DNA from 2 places in the Thermomonas brevis genome. Region 2 is predicted to be linked to the other one. Evidence: riboswitches for the same ligand, from Rfam matches in the RefSeq annotation. Region 2 holds a riboswitch; the other holds the start of a gene.
What was found. Region 2 has a riboswitch for cobalamin ahead of metE (5-methyltetrahydropteroyltriglutamate--homocysteine S-methyltransferase). Riboswitches for the same ligand answer to the same signal wherever they lie in the genome.

Region 1 (8,585 bases), 1.0 Mb from region 2:
CGCGCGGCGCTCGAACGCGGAGGCGAAGACGCGCGACAGCGGCATCAGGAGATACGCCATCCCCGGCGCGCCGGTCAGCCAGATCGGCACGCGGGCGCTGCGCGACAGCATCCAGGCGGCCAGCAGCGACAGCAGCGCCACGATCACGCGCCAGCACCAGGCCGCGGCGTTGCGCCGGGTCATCGCCGCTTCGGCCGCATCCAGCCCCAATGCGTCCCGGCGCCGCCACGCGTGCGCGTACAGCGCCAGCATGCAGGCCGACAGCGTGGCGAAGGCGATGCCGTACACCGCGAACATGGCGGCCAGGTCGCCCAGGCTGCCGAACGGCACCGGCGCCCGGAACCAGCCGGCGCTGAGCCAGAAGAACAGCGCGCCGTAGACGATCTTCAGCGGGTACACGTAGACCAGCACCAGGAACACCATCGCCAGGCTGAGCCAGGTGCTGGCCGCGTCGTCCAGGCCGTAGCGCTTGCTCCAGCCCGCGTGCGCATGCCAGAAGAACGCGATCTGCGCGAACGAGGCGGCGAACGCCGGCACGCCCTTCATCGCCTCCATCAAGGCCGGGATGCTGTCCGGAATGGCGTCCAGCGAGATCACCAGCAGGGTGACCGCGAACGCGAACGCGGCGTCCACGAACGCTTCCAGCCGCGTCACCTGCGCGCCGCGCTCCAGAAACCCGTCCGGCATGCGCCGCAGTTCGGAAACTCCCGTCATCCCGTCAGCATAGCGTGCGGCGCTGCTAGACTCGACGGATGAGCTTCTCCGCCACCGCCCTCACCGGCAGCAAGCCGGAACAATACGCGCAGCTGCTGGAACAGGCGCGCGCGCTGCTGCACGACGAACGCGACCGCATCGCCAACGCCGCCAACCTGTCCGCGCTGGTGTACCACGCGCTGCCCGACCTCAACTGGGTGGGCTTCTACTTCTACGACGGCGCCGAGCTGGTGGTCGGCCCGTTCCAGGGCCTGCCCGCCTGCGTGCGCATCCCGCTGGAGAAAGGCGTGTGCGGCGCGGCGGCGCGCACCCGGCAGACGCAGCGCGTCGAGGACGTGAACGCCTTTCCCGGCCACATCGCCTGCGATTCGGCCAGCCGCTCGGAGCTGGTCGTGCCGCTGTACCAGGGCGATGCGCTGCTCGGCGTGTTCGACCTCGACAGTCCGATCCCCGCGCGCTTTTCCGTTGAAGACCAGCAAGGCCTGGAAGCGATCGCCCGGGCGTTCCTGGAATCGCTGCAATGAGCGCGAAGCTGCGCAACATCGGCCCGAAGTCCGCCGCCTGGCTGCGCCAGGTGGGCCTGCGCTCGCTGGACGACCTGGCCGCGGTCGGCGCGGTGGAGGCGTACATGAAGGTGCGCCGCGCCGGCTTCAAGCCCAGCCTCAACCTGCTGTACTCGCTGGAAGGCGCGCTGAAGGACTGCCACTGGCAGGAAGTGCCGGAGGCGCGCCGCACCGAACTGGTGCAGGCCGCCGAGGCGGCCATCGCGCTGCTGCCGCCGCCGCGCGGTCGTCCGGCCGCCGCGCCGGTCACCACCACCCACCACGACGAAGCCGCCGCGCCCGCGTTCGCGCCGCTTTTCGATGCGTACGCCGACGACGATCGTCATGGCGGATCGGAATCGAACGACGGCGACTGATCCGCCGGCCGCGCCCGCGGCTGCGCTAGAATTGCCGGGTTCGAGGTGATCCGCCGGCCCTGCCTGCGGATTGAAACGGGAAGCCGGTGACGCTGCACGCAGGTGCATCCAGTCCGGCGCTGCCCCCGCAACGGTAAGCGAGACAAGTCCGGCATCGGCCACTGTGCGCGCATCGGTTCGATGCAGGCATGGGAAGGCGCCGGACGGGACATCGACCGATGTCCGCCCGCAAGCCCGGAGACCGGCCACGGACACGTCAGGTTGCGATGCGGCGGGCATTGCGCGACGCCGGCCTGCCCGTGCCGCACGCGCATCGCCTTCGTCCGCCGTTTCCGTCCGCAGCGCAGCCGCCCTTCCATCCACGGGCGCGCGGGCGTGCGCGCCGGAGAACCCATCATGCGTTTCCGCTCCATCCCGCTCCGCCTCAACATCCTCGCGCTTGCGCTGCTGCCCTCGCTGGCGCTGGCCCACGGCGACGAGGCCAAGGATCTCGACGCCGTCGTCGTCACCGCCACCCGCACCCCCACCACGGTCGACGCCGCGCTGGCGGCGGTGGAAGTGATCGACCGCGCTCAGATCGACGCCAGCAGCGCGCGTTCGCTTCCGGAACTGCTGCGCGGCCGCGCCGGCATCGCCATCGTCAACCAGGGCGGGCTGGGCAAGCTGTCCACGCTGTTCATGCGCGGCACCGAGTCCGACCACGTGCTGTTCCTGATCGACGGCATCCGCGTGGGCTCGCCGACCTCGGGCCTGACCTCGCTGCAGGATCTCCCGCTGGCGCAAATCGAGCGCATCGAGATCGTGCGCGGCCCGCGCTCGTCGCTGTACGGCGCCGACGCCATCGGCGGCGTGATCCAGATCTTCACCCGCCGCGGCGAGACCGAAGGCGTGCGCGGCCGCGCCCGCATCGCCGCCGGCAGCCACGGCCTGCGCGAAGCCTCGGCCGGCCTCGACCTGCGCGGCAAGCGCGGCGGCGTGGGCGTGGACGTGGCTCACCAGGGCACCGACGGCATCAACGCCTGCAACGGCAACCTGAACACCGACTTCTCCGGCGCGGGCTGCTTCATCAAGCAGGGCACGCACCTCGACCGCGACGGCTACCGCAACAACAGCGCCGCCCTGCGCGCGGACTTCGCGCCCGGCGAAGCCTGGCAGTTCGACGCCCGCGCCAGCCGCGCCGAAGGCCACAACGACTACGACGGCGACTACCAGGACAACTCCGACATCGTCCAGCAGACCGTGGGCGGCAGCGTGCGCTGGACGCCGTCCGAGGCCATGCAGCTGAAGCTGACCGCCGGCCGCAACACCGACGACTCCGACAACTACATCGGCAGCGCCTTCGCCAACCGCTACACCACCACCCGCGACAGCGCGAGCCTGCAGGGCGACTTCGGCGTCGCGAAAGGCCAGTTGCTGAGCGCCGGCTTCGACTGGCTGCGCGACGCTGCCAACGTGGTCGATCCGTGGTCGCCGTTCGCCCGCACCCGCGGCAACCGCGCGGTGTTCGCCCAGTACCAGGGAGACTTCGGCGCGCACGACCTGCAGCTGAGCCTGCGCCGCGACGACAACGACCAGTTCGGCGGCCACACCACCGGCGGGATTGCATGGGGGCTGGACTTCGCCGAGGGCTGGCGCGTGACCGCCAGCCACGCCACCGCGTTCAAGGCGCCCACCTTCAACGAGCTGTACTACCCCGGCGCCAGCAACCCGGATCTGAACCCGGAAACCTCGCGCAGCACCGAGCTGTCGCTGGCGCGCGGCGGCGATGGCTGGCACGTGCAGGCCAACGCCTACCAGACCCGCGCCAGCGACCTGATCGCCTGGGAGTCCTCGCTGTTCAAGCCGGTCAACGTCGAGGACGCGCGCATCCGCGGCATCGAGCTGACCGGCTCGGCCACGCTCGGCGAATGGACGCTGCGCGGCCAGCTCGGCTGGCTGGACGCGCGCAACCTGGACAGCGGCAAGCGCCTCGCCCGCCGCCCGCAGCGCAGCGCGCGCCTCGACCTCGACCGCGACGTCGGCGCCTGGGGCTTCGGCGTGTCCGGCATCGCCGAAGCCGCGCGCTGGGACGACGCCGCCAACACCCTGCGCGTGGGCGGCTACGGCACCCTCGACGCACGCGTGTCCTGGCGCTTCGCCCCCGGCTGGACGCTGCAGGCGAACGTGGTCAACGCCTTCGACAAGCGCTACGAAACCAGCGCCTGGTACAACCAGCCCGGCCGCGAGTTCGTGCTCAGCCTGCGCTGGCAGCCCGAATAAGGACGCCCTCCTCCGCAAGGACGCGCGCAAGGATGCGACAGGCCCGGCAGCGATGCCGGGCCTTTTTCTTCGACCCCGGCGCGACCATGACGCGGCCTTACCAATCCGGCCGGTAAGTTTGGAACGCGTCGCAGGCACGGCCTGCAACGCCGTGTCGCATCGATCTGCGTTCGCGGATGCCCGTTCGTTCGGACCGGCAACATCCGCCGTCCGGCGGCGGCGCGACCATTCCCCCATCGGCCAGCGGAACCCGGCCGATCATCCTCAAGGAGATCCGGACCATGAAGACCCAGCACACCCCCATTTCGCTCGCCATCACCTGCGCGCTCCTGTTCGGCAGCGGCAGCGCGCTGGCCGCCGCGCAGGACGCGCAGGACACCGGCAAGTCCTCCAGCGCCACCCAGGCGGTGGACGACGCGTGGATCACCACCAAGGTGAAGACCGAACTCGTCACCACCGACGGCGTGTCCGCCAACGACGTATCCGTGAACACCGCCGACGGCCGGGTGACCCTGACCGGCGTGCTGCCGACCGAAACCGCGGTGAACAAGGCCGTGGCCGTCACCCGCGGCGTCAAGGGCGTGAAGGACGTCGACGCCGCCGGGCTGAAGGTGGGCGACCCCGCCAAGGTGAAGTCCAGCGACGCCAGCAGCGAGCGCAGCAGCAGCGCCGGCCAGGCGGTGGACGATGCCTGGATTACCGCCAAGGTGAAGGCCGAACTCGCCACCACCGCCGGCGTTCCCGCCAACGATGTCACCGTCAAGACCGTCGATGGCGTGGTCACCCTGACCGGCGCGCTGGACGGCGACCTCACCGTGAAGAAGGCGATCGCCGCCGCGCGCAGCGTGAAGGGCGTCAAGCAGGTCGACGACAGCGGCCTGACCGCCAAGCACTGATCCCGCGCCGGACGCGCATCGCCGGGCGCGCGGACGCTTCCGCGCCGCCCCGATTTCCAGCACATCGGCGGCATCCGCACGATGCCGCCATCAGGAGAACGACATGAACGAGGACCGCATCAAGGGCCAGTGGAAGCAGGTGACCGGCAAGGTCAAGGCGCGCTGGGGCAAGCTGACCAACGACGACGTGCAGGTCGCCGAAGGCAACGAGGAATACCTGGCCGGCAAGCTGCAGGAGCGCTACGGCATGGCCAAGGACGAGGCCAAGCGGGAAGTGAACAGCTTCATCGATTCGCTCTGATCCGCGCGGGCCGCCTGCGTCCGTCGCGTTTCCTTGACGGCGCAGGCGGCCTAATGCCGTAGGGAAGGCATCGGCCTTCCACGTTCCCGACCGGAGCCGACCAATGACCAACGACAAGAAGAACAAGGCCGCTGCGCCGACCATGCGCATCGACGAAGCCGCCGTGCAGGCGGCCCGCGACAATCTTTCCGACGGCGCGGTGACGCCCGGCGTGCATCCCTACGCCGAGGAGATCTGCAAGCTCCTCAACGACGCGCTGGCCACCGAATGGGTGTGCACGCTGCGCTACAGGCGCCACCACTACACCGCCAAGGGCCTCGCCTCGCCGGCGATCGCCGACGAATTCCTGACTCACGCCAACGAGGAACAGGCGCACGCCGACCGCATCACCGAGCGCATCGTCCAGCTCGGCGGCGCGCCCGACCTCGATCCGGACACGCTGAGCAAGCGCAGCCACGCCGAGTACGACGCCTCCACCGAACTGCAGGCCATGATCCGGGCCAACCTGGTGGCCGAGCGCGTGGCGATCGAGGTGTATCGGCAGATGATCCAGCTGATCGGAGACAAGGACCCCACCACGTCGCGGATGCTGCGCGAGATCCTCGCCCAAGAGGAAGAACACGCGGACGAACTCTCGGACTGGATGGCGAAAGCCTGAGCGTCCGGCCCGGCGCGCGGCGTGCGCCGGGCTCGCATGAAACTTGCGGGCCCGACGCGACGCCGGGCCCATCGACGTGGATTGCCCCGGCGGCGCTTTGGCGCACAATGGCCGCAGCCCGGCCGCGCCCCGCGCCGCCTGCCAAGGCGAGGTGATCCATGAGCGAGAACGAGATTCCCGGCATCCGCCCCTACCACGCGCCCGCCGGCGGCTGGGGCGCACTGCGCGCCACCGCCCGCGCCATCCGCGAACAGATGGACGCGCCGGAAGCCGCCGTCACCCTGCTGCGCACCAACAAGCCCGATGGCTTCGACTGCCCCGGCTGCGCCTGGCCGGACAAGAAGCACACCTCCACCTTCCAGTTCTGCGAGAACGGCGCCAAGGCGGTGACGTGGGAGGCGACCTCCAAGCGCGTGCCGCCGGAGTTCTTCGCCGCCCACACGGTGACTTCGCTGCTGGAATGGAGCGACTACGACCTGGAAAACGAAGGCCGGCTGACCCACCCGCTGGCCTACAACGCCGAGCGCGACGTCTTTGAGGCCATCGAATGGGACGAGGCCTTCGCCCGCATCGGCGAACTGCTGCGCGGCATGGACGATCCGAACGGCGTGGAGTTCTACACCTCGGGCCGCGCCTCCAACGAAGCCGCGTTCCTGTACCAGCTGTTCGCGCGCGAATACGGCACCAACAATTTCCCCGACTGCTCCAACATGTGCCACGAGGCCACCAGCGTCGGCCTGCCGCAGTCGATCGGCATCGGCAAGGGCACCGTCTCGCTCGACGACTTCGACCACTGCGAGTTGCTGATCGCGCTGGGCCACAACCCGGGCACCAACCATCCGCGGATGATGGGCACGCTGCACGAGGTCGCGCGGCGCGGCGTCCCGATCATCGTGTTCAATCCGCTGCGCGAACGCGCGCTGGAACGCTTCGCCGATCCGCAGAGCCCGGTGGAGATGGCGACGCTGGGCGCAACCGAAATCGCCTCGACCTACCTGCAGCCGAAGATCGGCGGCGACGCCGCGGCGCTGAAAGGCGTCATGAAGGCGCTGCTGGAACTGGACGCGGCGGCCGGCCCGGATTCCACCGTGCTCGACCGCGCCTTCATCGCCGAACACACGGAAGGCTTCGAGGCGCTCGCGGCCGACCTGCGCGCGGCGTCGTGGCAGGACATCGAAGCCGTCTCCGGCCTGCCCGAGGACGCGCTGCGCCAGGTCGCCGAAGCCTACGCGCGCTCCAACGCGACCATCGTCACCTACGGCATGGGCATCACCCAGCACAGCACGGGGACGCAGAACGTCCAGCAGATCGCCAACCTTCTTCTGCTGCGCGGCAACTTCGGCAAGCCCGGCGCCGGCATCTGCCCGCTGCGCGGCCATTCCAACGTGCAGGGCGACCGCACCGTCGGCATCACCGAGAAGCCCGGCCCCGACCTGCTGCGGCGGATCGAGGACACCTTCGGCTTCGCGCCGCCGGCCGCGCACGGCCACGACGCGGTCGCCGCGATGCAAGCCATCGTCGCCGGTTCCTCCAAGGCGCTGATCTGCCTGGGCGGCAACCTCGCCGTCGCCCTGCCCGATCCCGAAGCCTGCCTGCCCGCGATGCGCAAGCTCGACCTCGCCGTGCACGTCGCCACCAAGCTCAACCGCACCCACCTGCTCACCGGCAAGCACGCCTTCCTGCTGCCCTGCCTCGGCCGCACCGAGCGCGACATCCAGGCCGGCGGCCCGCAGGCGGTGACGGTGGAGGATTCGATGTCGATGGTGCACGCCTCGCGCGGCAAGCTGAAGCCGGCCTCCGGGGCGCTGCGCTCGGAGCCCGCCATCGTCGCCGGCATGGCGATGGCCACGCTGCCGCACAGCAAGGTGCCGTGGGCGGAGCTGGTGGCGGATTACGACCGCATCCGCGACGCCATCGAAGCGGTCTTTCCCGATTTCGTGCAGTACAACCAGCGCATCCGCATCCCCGGCGGCTTCCGCCTGCCGCTGCCGCCGACGCAACGGGTGTGGAACACGCCGTCCGGCAAGGCGCAGTTCCTCCGCTTCGACGGGCTGCGCGAGGACGCCGCGACGGGCGGCACGATCCTCACGCTCACCACCATCCGCAGCCACGACCAGTACAACACCACCATCTACGGCCTCGACGACCGCTACCGCGGCGTGTTCGGCCGGCGCGACGTGCTGTTCATGAACCGCGAGGACCTCGACGCGCTGGGCCTCGCCGAAGGCGACGCGCTGCGGGTGGAGACCGCGTTCGGGAAAGGCGCGGAGCGGCGCATGGACAGCGTTGTCGCCGTGGCCTATCCGATCGCGCGCGGCTCGGTGGCGACCTACTACCCCGAAGGCAATTGCCTGGTGCCGCTGGATCATTTCGACAGGGCCAGCGGCACGCCCTCGTACAAGTCCGTGCCGGTGCGGGTGGCGCGCGTCGACGCCGCGCGCTGACGGCGACGGCATGGACATCGCGCACACTCCGCCGGGCGTCGCGCTGCGCGACGTGGAGCGCCTGCGCGATGGCGGCGGGCGCGCCGTCGACCTGGTCGCGGAAGAAGCGCCGGTGGCGCTGCTCTACAACGACGTGCCGTTCGCGGTGATGATGGCGACGCCCGCCGACCTGGACGACTTCGCGCGCGGCTTTTCGTTGAGCGAAGGCCTGGTGGACGACCTCGATCAGATCCGCGCGATCGAGACCGTCGAACTGCTCGAAGGCATCCAGCTCCGCATCGCGGTCGCGCCCGGCGCGCGCGCCGCGTCGCTGGACGGCAAGCGCGGCCGGCTGCTGCCGGGGCGCGGCGGCTGCGGCATCTGCGGCACGCGCGAGCTCGAGGACAGCCTGCGC
Region 2 (8,585 bases):
TCAGCAACGTGGCCGCGTTCGGCGCGTTCGTGGATATCGGCGTGCACCAGGACGGGCTGGTCCACATCTCCGCGCTGTCCGACCGCTACGTGAAGGACCCGCGCGAAGTGGTGAAGGCCGGCGACATCGTCAAGGTGAAGGTGCTGGAAGTGGACGTGGCGCGCAAGCGCATCGCGCTGACCCGACGCCTGGACGATCCCGTTGGGGAAGCGCGCGGCGAAGCGCGCACCGACGCGCGACGCGACGAGCGCCCCGCCCGCCGCGACGGCAACCCACCGCGCGGGCCGAAGCCGGCCGCGCCGCAGCAGCAGAAAGCGCCGTTCAACAGCGCGATGGCCGATGCGCTCAAGGGGTTGCGCCGCGGCTGATGTGGCAAAATCGGCGCCGACAGCGCAGGGAATCACATGGCCAGCAAGGGGTTGGGACTTCGCGGTAAATCCTTGCTGGCGCTGCTGGTCGCCTGCCTGCTGGCGCTGCTGCCGGCGCTGCTGATCGGCAGCAAGCTCGCCGCCGCCGCGCGCAGCCATTTCGGCCAGGCGTACGCGCGCGATTACACATTGCTCAACCGCGAGCGCATCCTCGCCCCGCTCAGCCGGGAGCTGGCGCTGTCGCAGCGGCTGGCGGATTCGCCGCTGCTGTGGCGGATGCTGCGCGACCCCAGCGCCGCCAACCGCGCCGCCTTCTTCGAGGAAGCCCGCGGCTACCAGCAGGCGCTGAGCAGCGGCACCTACTTCGTCATCAGCGCGCTCGACCTCGGCTACTACTTCAACGAGGCCGGCAAGCCGACAAGCGAGCTGCCGCGCTACCACCTGCACGCCGACGACCCGGAGGACGGCTGGTTCTTCGCCACCCTGCGCTCCGGCCAGCCGTACAACATCAACGTCAACTACGACGCCAAGCTGCGGCAGACGCGGGTGTGGATCAACGTGGTGGCGCAAGACGGCAGGCAGAAGCTCGGCATCGCCGGCAGCGGCGTGGACCTGTCGGGCTTTCTGCACGCGCTCATCAACCGCGCCGAGCCCGGCGTGGTGCCGATGATCGTCGACGCCGAAGGCGCCATCCAGGCGCACCCGGACCAGCGCCGGGTGGCGCTGAACCTCGCGCAGAAACGCGCAGGCGCGGACCAGACTCTGGCTGGCTTGCTACCGGGCACCGATCCCGCCGCGCTGTCCGCCCTGCTCCAGCGCAGCCGCGCCCAGCCCGACGTCGCCCTGCTGCAGGAAGTGCGGCAAGGGCGGGCGCACCGGCTGCTGGCGGTGAGCTTCATCCCGGAGCTGCACTGGCACGTGGTCACGCTGGTGGACCTGCAGGAAGCGCAGATCATCGGCGGCCCCTGGCTGCTGTACCTGGGGCTGGGCATGGCCGCCGTGCTGGTGGTGCTGCTGGCCGGCGTCGGCTATTCGATCGAGCGGCTGATGCTGCGTCCGCTGCGCGCGCTGCAGCGGTCGGCGGAAGCGATCGCGCAGGGACATTACGAAGCGGACCTGCCGGCGGCCGGCAAGGACGAGATCGGCGCGCTGAGCCGCGCCTTCGCCAGCATGGCCGCGCAGGTGCGCGCGCACACCAGCGAGCTGGAGGACAAGGTGCGCGAGCGCACCGCCGCGCTGGAGGCCAGTCACGCGCAGGTGGTACAAGCGCACAAGAAGATCGACGATTCGATCGACTACGCCAGCCTGATCCAGCGCACCATCCTGCCCGACCGCGAGCTGGCGCAGGTGCTGGGCGAAAACCACCACGTGCTGTGGAAGCCGCGCGACGTGGTCGGCGGCGACTTCTACGTGTTCCGCGCCGACGAACGCGGCTTCCTGCTCGGGGTGATGGACTGCGCTGGCCACGGCGTGCCGGGCGCGCTGATGACGATGCTGGCGCGCTCGGCCATCGATCATGCGTTGGGCCTGGCCGGGCTGCGCGATCCGGCCGGCATCCTGCGCCAGGCCGACGCCACCCTGCGCGAGCTGCTGGCCGATGCGCAGCTGGCGCGCGCCGTCGCCACCAATACCGACGCCGGCCTGGTGTACGTCGACCGCATCGACGGCGAACTGCTGTTCGCGGGCGCGGCCATCGGCCTGTTCCACAGCGACGGCGACACGGTCGAGCACGTGCCCGGCTCACGCCGCCCGCTCGGCGATCGCCGCCGTGGCGACTACGCCAACGTCCGCATGCCGCTGCACGCCGGCACCACCTACTGCCTGGTCACCGATGGCCTGCTCGACCAGGCCGGCGGCGAACAGGGCTTCGGGTTCGGCAGCGGGCGCTTCCGCCAGCTGCTGCAGGCCAACGCGCACCGGCCGCTGTCGGAACAGGCCGCGGCGCTCGCCGCGGCGCTGGCCGGCTACCAGGGCGACTACCCGCAGCGTGACGACATCACGGTGCTATCGTTCCGCCTCGATTGACGCCCGATTGACGATTGGAGAACGCATGCAATCGCCCGACCTGTATTCCCTGCGCGAGTTCTGCAACGCGCGCCGGATCATGCTCTGCTTCAACGGCCCGATGTCGCGTTCGCTGATCGAGGAAATCGGCAACGCCCTGCGCAACTACCTGGAGGTCAACCAGGTGCAGCCGGGCGCGGCGATGGACGTGTTCTCGGTCTACATCGAGATGACCCAGAACATCCGCCACTACGCCACCCGCATGGGCTACGGCGAGGCCGACGCCACCGCCACCGTGGTGATCGCGCAGGACGAACAGGGCCACCACCTGGTGTCCGCCGGCAACCTGCTGGAAACCGCCGACGCGCAGGCGCTGATGGCGCGCATCGACGCGCTCGGCAAGCTCGACAAGGCCGGCCTGAAGGCGCTCTACAAGGAGCAGCTGCGCGCGCCGCGCACGCCCGGCGCGTCCAGCGGCGCCGGCCTGGGCCTGATCGACATCGCCCGCAAGTCCAGCCAGACGCTGCAAGCGTCGCTGTTCGAGCGTCCCGACGGCAAGGCGTTCTTCAGCCTGACCGCCCTGATCTGACGAATGCAGCCGAATTCCCCCATGAACGACATCCGCATCGACCCCACCCAGTCTTCCCCCGCCATCCACGCCGACACGGCCGCGGGCGTCCTGCGCCTGAGCGGGGATTCCTATCCCGAAAACGCGTTCGACCTGTTCGGCCCGGTAATCGACTGGGTGGAGCGCTACCTCGCCGGCGGCGACGCGCCGCTGCGGCTGGAGCTGCGCCTGCTCTACCTCAACACCAGCAGCATCCGCGCCATGATCGACATCTTCGACCTGCTGGAAACCGCGCACGGCGAAGGCCGCGCGGTGTCCGTGCAGTGGATCTACGACCAGCGCAACGAGCGCGTGCGCGAACTGGCGGAGGAATTCGCTGAGGACTGCACCTTCCCGTTCCAGATCCTCGCCGGCACGGACGCGGACAGCGCGCCGTGAACGGCGTGCGGGTCGACATCGACGCGATGGTCGAGGCCTTGCTGGCCGATTCCACCTATGCCGGCCATCCGCTGCATTCCGCGCTGGCCGCGCTGTGGGAGCTGTACCTGACCCAGGCGCAGCGGCTGGACCGCATCGCCCGGCTGTCCGACCGCGTGCAGTTCTCCGAGCGCGTGCACGAGCGCACCCGCACCGAGCGGTTCGAGAAGCAGCTGCGGCAGCTGGAGAAGATGACCCGCATCTCCGACCGCTACCAGGACATGATGCACGAGCTGAACAGCGCGCTGCAGCAGGCGTCCACCCACGACGCCCTGACCAGCCTGCCCAACCGGCGCCTGCTCAACGACCGCCTCAAGCAGGAGGCGGCGCGCAGCAAGCGGCTGGAAACGCCGCTGTGCATCGGTCTGCTGGACATCGACCACTTCAAGCAGGTCAACGACACCTTCGGCCACGACGCCGGCGACGAGGTCCTGCGCACCGTGGCCTGCGCGACCCGCGATTCGCTGCGCGAATACGACCTGTGCGGTCGCTGGGGCGGCGAGGAATTCCTGCTCCTGCTGCCGGCCATCTCGCTGGAGGACGCCGAAGCCACCATGCAGCGGCTGACCGAGCTCCTGCACGGGCTGCGCTTCGACTGCCTCTCCGAGGAGTACCGGATCAGCGCCAGCATCGGCCTGACCGCCTACCGGCAGGACGAACGCCCGGAAGACGCGGTGGCGCGCGCGGATGCCGCCCTGCTGGAGGCCAAGCGCGGCGGCCGCAACCGGGTGACCGTGGCGGCCTGAGCGCCGCGCTCTACTCGGGCTCGGCGGCCGTGGCGCTGCCGCCCTGCATCGACATTGATCGCGTGGATCGCTCCTCGTCCGCATGCGCGCCGAGCACTGGCGGTTCGCCGGGCCAGCGCCGCACCGCGCGCTGGAAGAACTGGCTGTTGGGCACGCGCAGCTGGCTCTGGTGGCCGCCGGGATGGCGCTCCAGCAGGGTCACGTAGATCAGGTTGACGTCCACCACCTGCCCGCGCAGGCCCGGCTTCTCGCCGTTCTCCAGCAGCTCGATGTGGTCGAGCAGGCGGAACGGCCGGGTGATCAGGATCAGGAACGAGCAGAAGATGTTGGTCAGCACGCTCCACGCGGCGAAGAACGCCACCGCCGCCACCGTGGCGAAGCCGGTGAACGCGCCCCACAGCACCCCCGCCGACACGCCGAAGCGCTGCAACGACGCCAGCACCGCGGCCATCCCGATCACGAAGGTGGAGACGCGGCGCGCGCCCATCACCACCATCGGCGGCAGCTCGTAGCGCGCGGCCAGCCGGGACACCAGCCGGCGCACCAGCCAGCGCAGCGCCCACGCCACCAGCAGGATCAATGTCACTTCCAGCACGGTCGCCAGTTCGGCGAGCCACGGCTGCAACCAGTCAGGCAGTCGTTCCTTCATCGGGACATGGTAACCGCGCGCCTGCGAAAGCTCCGCCATGGCGCGCGGCGCGGGCCCGCTTGACGCCGCCGCCGGGCGGCCGTATCGTGCGCTCGTCGCGGCTTCATCGCTATATCCAGATATAGCGATGAATTAAAAGGGAAGTCCGGTGCGCATGCTCGCGCATGCAAGGCCGGCGCTGCCCCGCAGCGGTAGGTGGGAACGAACCGTCATCGGCACTGGGGCCTCAAGTCCTGGGAAGCGACGGCCAGGAAAAAGCGAGGAGTGAGCCAAGAGAAGTGAAAAGTGAGTAGGAGCGTGTTCGCGCTTCCCTCACCGCTCACTCCTCCCCACTCACTCCTCGCTCCAGCCCACGAGCCCGAAGACCTGCCCCGACCGGTCGCGCGCCACCAGCGCGCGGCCGCCCGACCTGACGCTTCGAGGGGAAGCGGATCGGATGCACGCGACGCCCTGCGCCGCGTGCGCCTGTCCGTGGCCTTTGCAGCGCCGGTTCGCCCGAGGGGGCGAAGGTCACCGGTTCGTCCGCCTGCCCGGCCCGGGACGGCGGCGCGCGCCCTCCTTCGTTCCTCATCCGCCACCGCATGAGGACAACCACCAATGAGCACCACCACGACCACCCTGGGCTTCCCCCGCATCGGCGCGAAGCGCGAGCTCAAGCGCGCGCTGGAAGCGCACTGGCGCGGCGAAATCGACGCCGCCTCGCTGCAGGCCACCGCCCGCGACCTGCGCCGACGCCACTGGACGCTGCAACGCGACGCCGGCGCCGACGTCGCGCCCTGCAACGACTTCAGCCTGTACGACCACGTGCTGGACACCGCCTTCCTGTTCGACGCCATTCCGCAGCGCTATCGCCAGCTTGCCGACGCCGATCCGCTGGCCGGCTACTTCGCGATGGCGCGCGGCCACCAGCGCGATGGCCTCGACCTGCGCGCACTGGAGATGACCAAGTGGTTCGACACCAACTACCACTACCTCGTCCCCGAACTCGACGCCGGCCAGCAATTCCGCCTGCGCGGCGACAAGCCGTTGGCCGAATACCTCGAAGCGAAGGCGCTAGACTTCGACGCGCGGCCGGTGCTGCTCGGCCCGGTGAGCTTCCTCAGACTGGCGAAGACCACCGATGGCAGCGACGCCTTGGCGCTGCTCGACCGCCTGCTGCCGGTCTATACCGAGCTGCTTGGCAGGCTGGCCGATGCCGGCGCGGCGTGGGTGCAACTGGACGAACCCGTGCTGGTGCAGGACTTGGACGACGCCACCCGCGCCGCCTTCCAGCACGCTTATGCGACGCTGGCAGCACGCAAGCGCCCGAAATTGCTGCTCGCCACCTACTTCGGCGCGCTCGGCGACAACCTGCCGCTGGCGGCATCGCTGCCGGTCGATGGCCTGCACGTCGATCTGGTGCGCGGGCTGGATCAACTCGACGCCGTGCTGAATGCGCTGCCGGACGGGCGCGTGCTGTCGGCAGGCTTGATCGATGGCCGCAACATCTGGCGCAGCAATCTCGACAACGCGCTGGTGCTGGCGCGCCACGCCCGCGACCGCGTCGGCAACGACAAGCTATGGCTAGCCCCGTCGTGCTCGCTGCTGCACGTGCCGGTCGATCTCGACCACGAAAAATCGCTGGATGCGGAACTGCACTCGTGGCTGTCGTTCGCCAAGCAGAAGGTCGGCGAACTACGCCTGCTGGCCGACGCGCTGGCCGGCAAGCCCGATGCCGAAGCGGGCCTCGCCGATGCGCGCGCGCGCATCGTCTTGCGCAAGCAATCCGCGCGCGTGCATCGCGCCGAAGTGGCCGCGCGCCTCGACGCGCTGACCGCCAGCGACGCGCAGCGCATCAGTGCCTTCCCCGCCCGCCGCGACGCGCAACAGGCGCGCTTCAAGCTGCCGCTGTTCCCCACCACCACGATCGGCTCCTTCCCGCAGACGCTGGACGTGCGCGAAGCCCGCGCCGCCAACAAATCCGGCAAGCTCTCCGACACCGATTACGAAGCCTTCCTCGAAGCTGAAACCGCCAAGTGCGTGCGCTTCCAGGAGGAGATCGGCATCGACGTGCTCGTCCACGGCGAGTTCGAGCGCAACGACATGGTGGAATACTTCGGCGAACTGCTAGACGGCTTCGCCTTCACCAAGAACGGCTGGGTGCAGAGCTACGGCAGCCGCTGCGTGAAGCCGCCGGTGATCTGGGGCGACGTGTCGCGCCCCGCGCCGATGACGGTGCGCTGGTCGCAGTACGCGCAATCGCTGACCAAGCTGCCGATGAAGGGCATGCTGACTGGCCCAGTGACGATCCTGCAGTGGTCGTTCGTGCGCGACGATCAGGAGCGCTCGCGCACCTGCCGGCAGATCGCGCTGGCCCTGCGCGACGAAGTGCGCGATCTGGAAGCCGCCGGCATCGGCATCGTCCAGATCGACGAACCGGCGCTGCGCGAAGGCCTGCCGCTGCGTCGCGCGGACTGGAAGCACTATCTGGATTGGGCGGTGGAATCCTTCCGCATCAGCGCCAGCGCCGTGCGCGACGATACCCAGATTCATACCCATATGTGCTATTCGGAGTTCAACGACATCATCGAGGCGGTGGCGGCGATGGACGCCGACGTGATCTCCATCGAGACCTCACGTTCGCGGATGGAACTGCTGGATGCGTTCGTGCAGTTCCGCTATCCGAACGAGATCGGCCCCGGCGTCTATGACATCCACTCGCCGCGCGTGCCGAACAAGCGCGAGATGGTGGAGCTGCTGGAGAAGGCGACGGCGGTGCTTGCGCCGCAGCAGCTTTGGGTCAACCCCGATTGCGGTCTGAAAACCCGTGGCTGGCCGGAAACCCGCGCGGCGTTGACGGCGTTGGTGGAAGCCGCGCGCGAGATGCGGGCCAAGGTTTCCGCGTAAGGAAAGCTGCTTTAAAGCCCCTCTCCCATTGGGAGAGGGGTTGGGGTGAGGGTTCGGCACATGCGATGCAATCAGCTCCGCCGCACCCTCATCCGCCCCTTCGGGGCACCTTCTCCCGTAGGGAGAAGGAACATCATCCGCGCCGGAAACAAAAACTCTTGAAGCCCGCGCACAACCGTTCCAAATCCACCTCATCCCCGGCAATGCGCGCGCGCCCTTCGTCGCGGCATTCCTGCAAGGCCCAATGCTTCACGCCTCGCGCCGAAAGCCCATCGGCCAAGCGATACAGCGCCTGCGCCGGATACAGCGTCGGATGCCACGTGGTGCGGCACTCATAGGCAACGCCGCTGTCCAGCACCGCATCCAGCGCCTCGAACGTCGGCCGCGCGCTGTCGCGACGGCCCGTCACCGCATCGTGATAGTCCTCGGGCGCTTTGACGTCCAGCCCGATCCAGTCCAGCAACGGCAAGACCAAGCGCAGCCGCGCCGGATACATACCGCCGGTATGTAGGCCGATGCGATAGCCCATCGCCCTCACCCGCGCGATGGCCTGCGGCAGCGCGGCCTGCGCAGTCGGCTCGCCGCCGGAAAACACCACCGCATCCAGCAAGCCCTGCCGGCGTCGCAGGAACGCTTCGACCCGTTCCCACGCAATCCCAACTTCCGCCCGCGCCGGCAGCAATTCCGGGTTGTGGCAATAGCCGCAGCGCCATGGGCAGCCTTGCAGGAACAACACCGCCGCCAGCCGACCGGGAAAGTCGATGCTGGTCAACGGCGTCATTCCGCCGACGCGGATCATGCGGCACGGCGCACCGGCGCTTCGCGGAAGAACTGCCGCTGCGCGTGTTCGCCCTGCTTGCCGATGTTGAAGCTGGACACCGGGCGGT

Region 1: it holds a riboswitch for cobalamin, as region 2 does, so the genes downstream of both, btuB (TonB-dependent vitamin B12 receptor) here and metE (5-methyltetrahydropteroyltriglutamate--homocysteine S-methyltransferase) in region 2, are expected to answer to the same signal.

What each region holds. Positions count from the first base shown of each region.
Region 1 is NZ_CP060711.1:2,242,977-2,251,561, reverse strand. It holds gene H9L17_RS10375 (TMEM175 family protein) at 1-714, opposite strand, end outside; gene H9L17_RS10370 (GAF domain-containing protein) at 753-1,238, shown strand; gene H9L17_RS10365 (TfoX/Sxy family protein) at 1,235-1,633, shown strand; cobalamin riboswitch at 1,660-1,897, shown strand; gene btuB (TonB-dependent vitamin B12 receptor) at 2,030-3,892, shown strand; gene H9L17_RS10355 (BON domain-containing protein) at 4,174-4,788, shown strand; gene H9L17_RS10350 (CsbD family protein) at 4,892-5,089, shown strand; gene H9L17_RS10345 (ferritin-like domain-containing protein) at 5,232-5,747, shown strand; gene H9L17_RS10340 (FdhF/YdeP family oxidoreductase) at 5,906-8,191, shown strand; gene fdhD (formate dehydrogenase accessory sulfurtransferase FdhD) at 8,202-8,585, shown strand, end outside.
Region 2 is NZ_CP060711.1:3,251,724-3,260,308, reverse strand. It holds partial or broken gene H9L17_RS15115 (Tex family protein) at 1-273, shown strand, start outside; gene siaA (biofilm regulation protein phosphatase SiaA) at 405-2,393, shown strand; gene siaB (biofilm regulation protein kinase SiaB) at 2,419-2,961, shown strand; gene siaC (biofilm regulation phosphoprotein SiaC) at 2,983-3,378, shown strand; gene siaD (biofilm regulation diguanylate cyclase SiaD) at 3,375-4,163, shown strand; gene H9L17_RS15090 (mechanosensitive ion channel family protein) at 4,174-4,812, opposite strand; cobalamin riboswitch at 4,894-5,200, shown strand; gene metE (5-methyltetrahydropteroyltriglutamate--homocysteine S-methyltransferase) at 5,410-7,698, shown strand; gene H9L17_RS15080 (anaerobic ribonucleoside-triphosphate reductase activating protein) at 7,832-8,497, opposite strand; gene nrdD (anaerobic ribonucleoside-triphosphate reductase) at 8,494-8,585, opposite strand, start outside.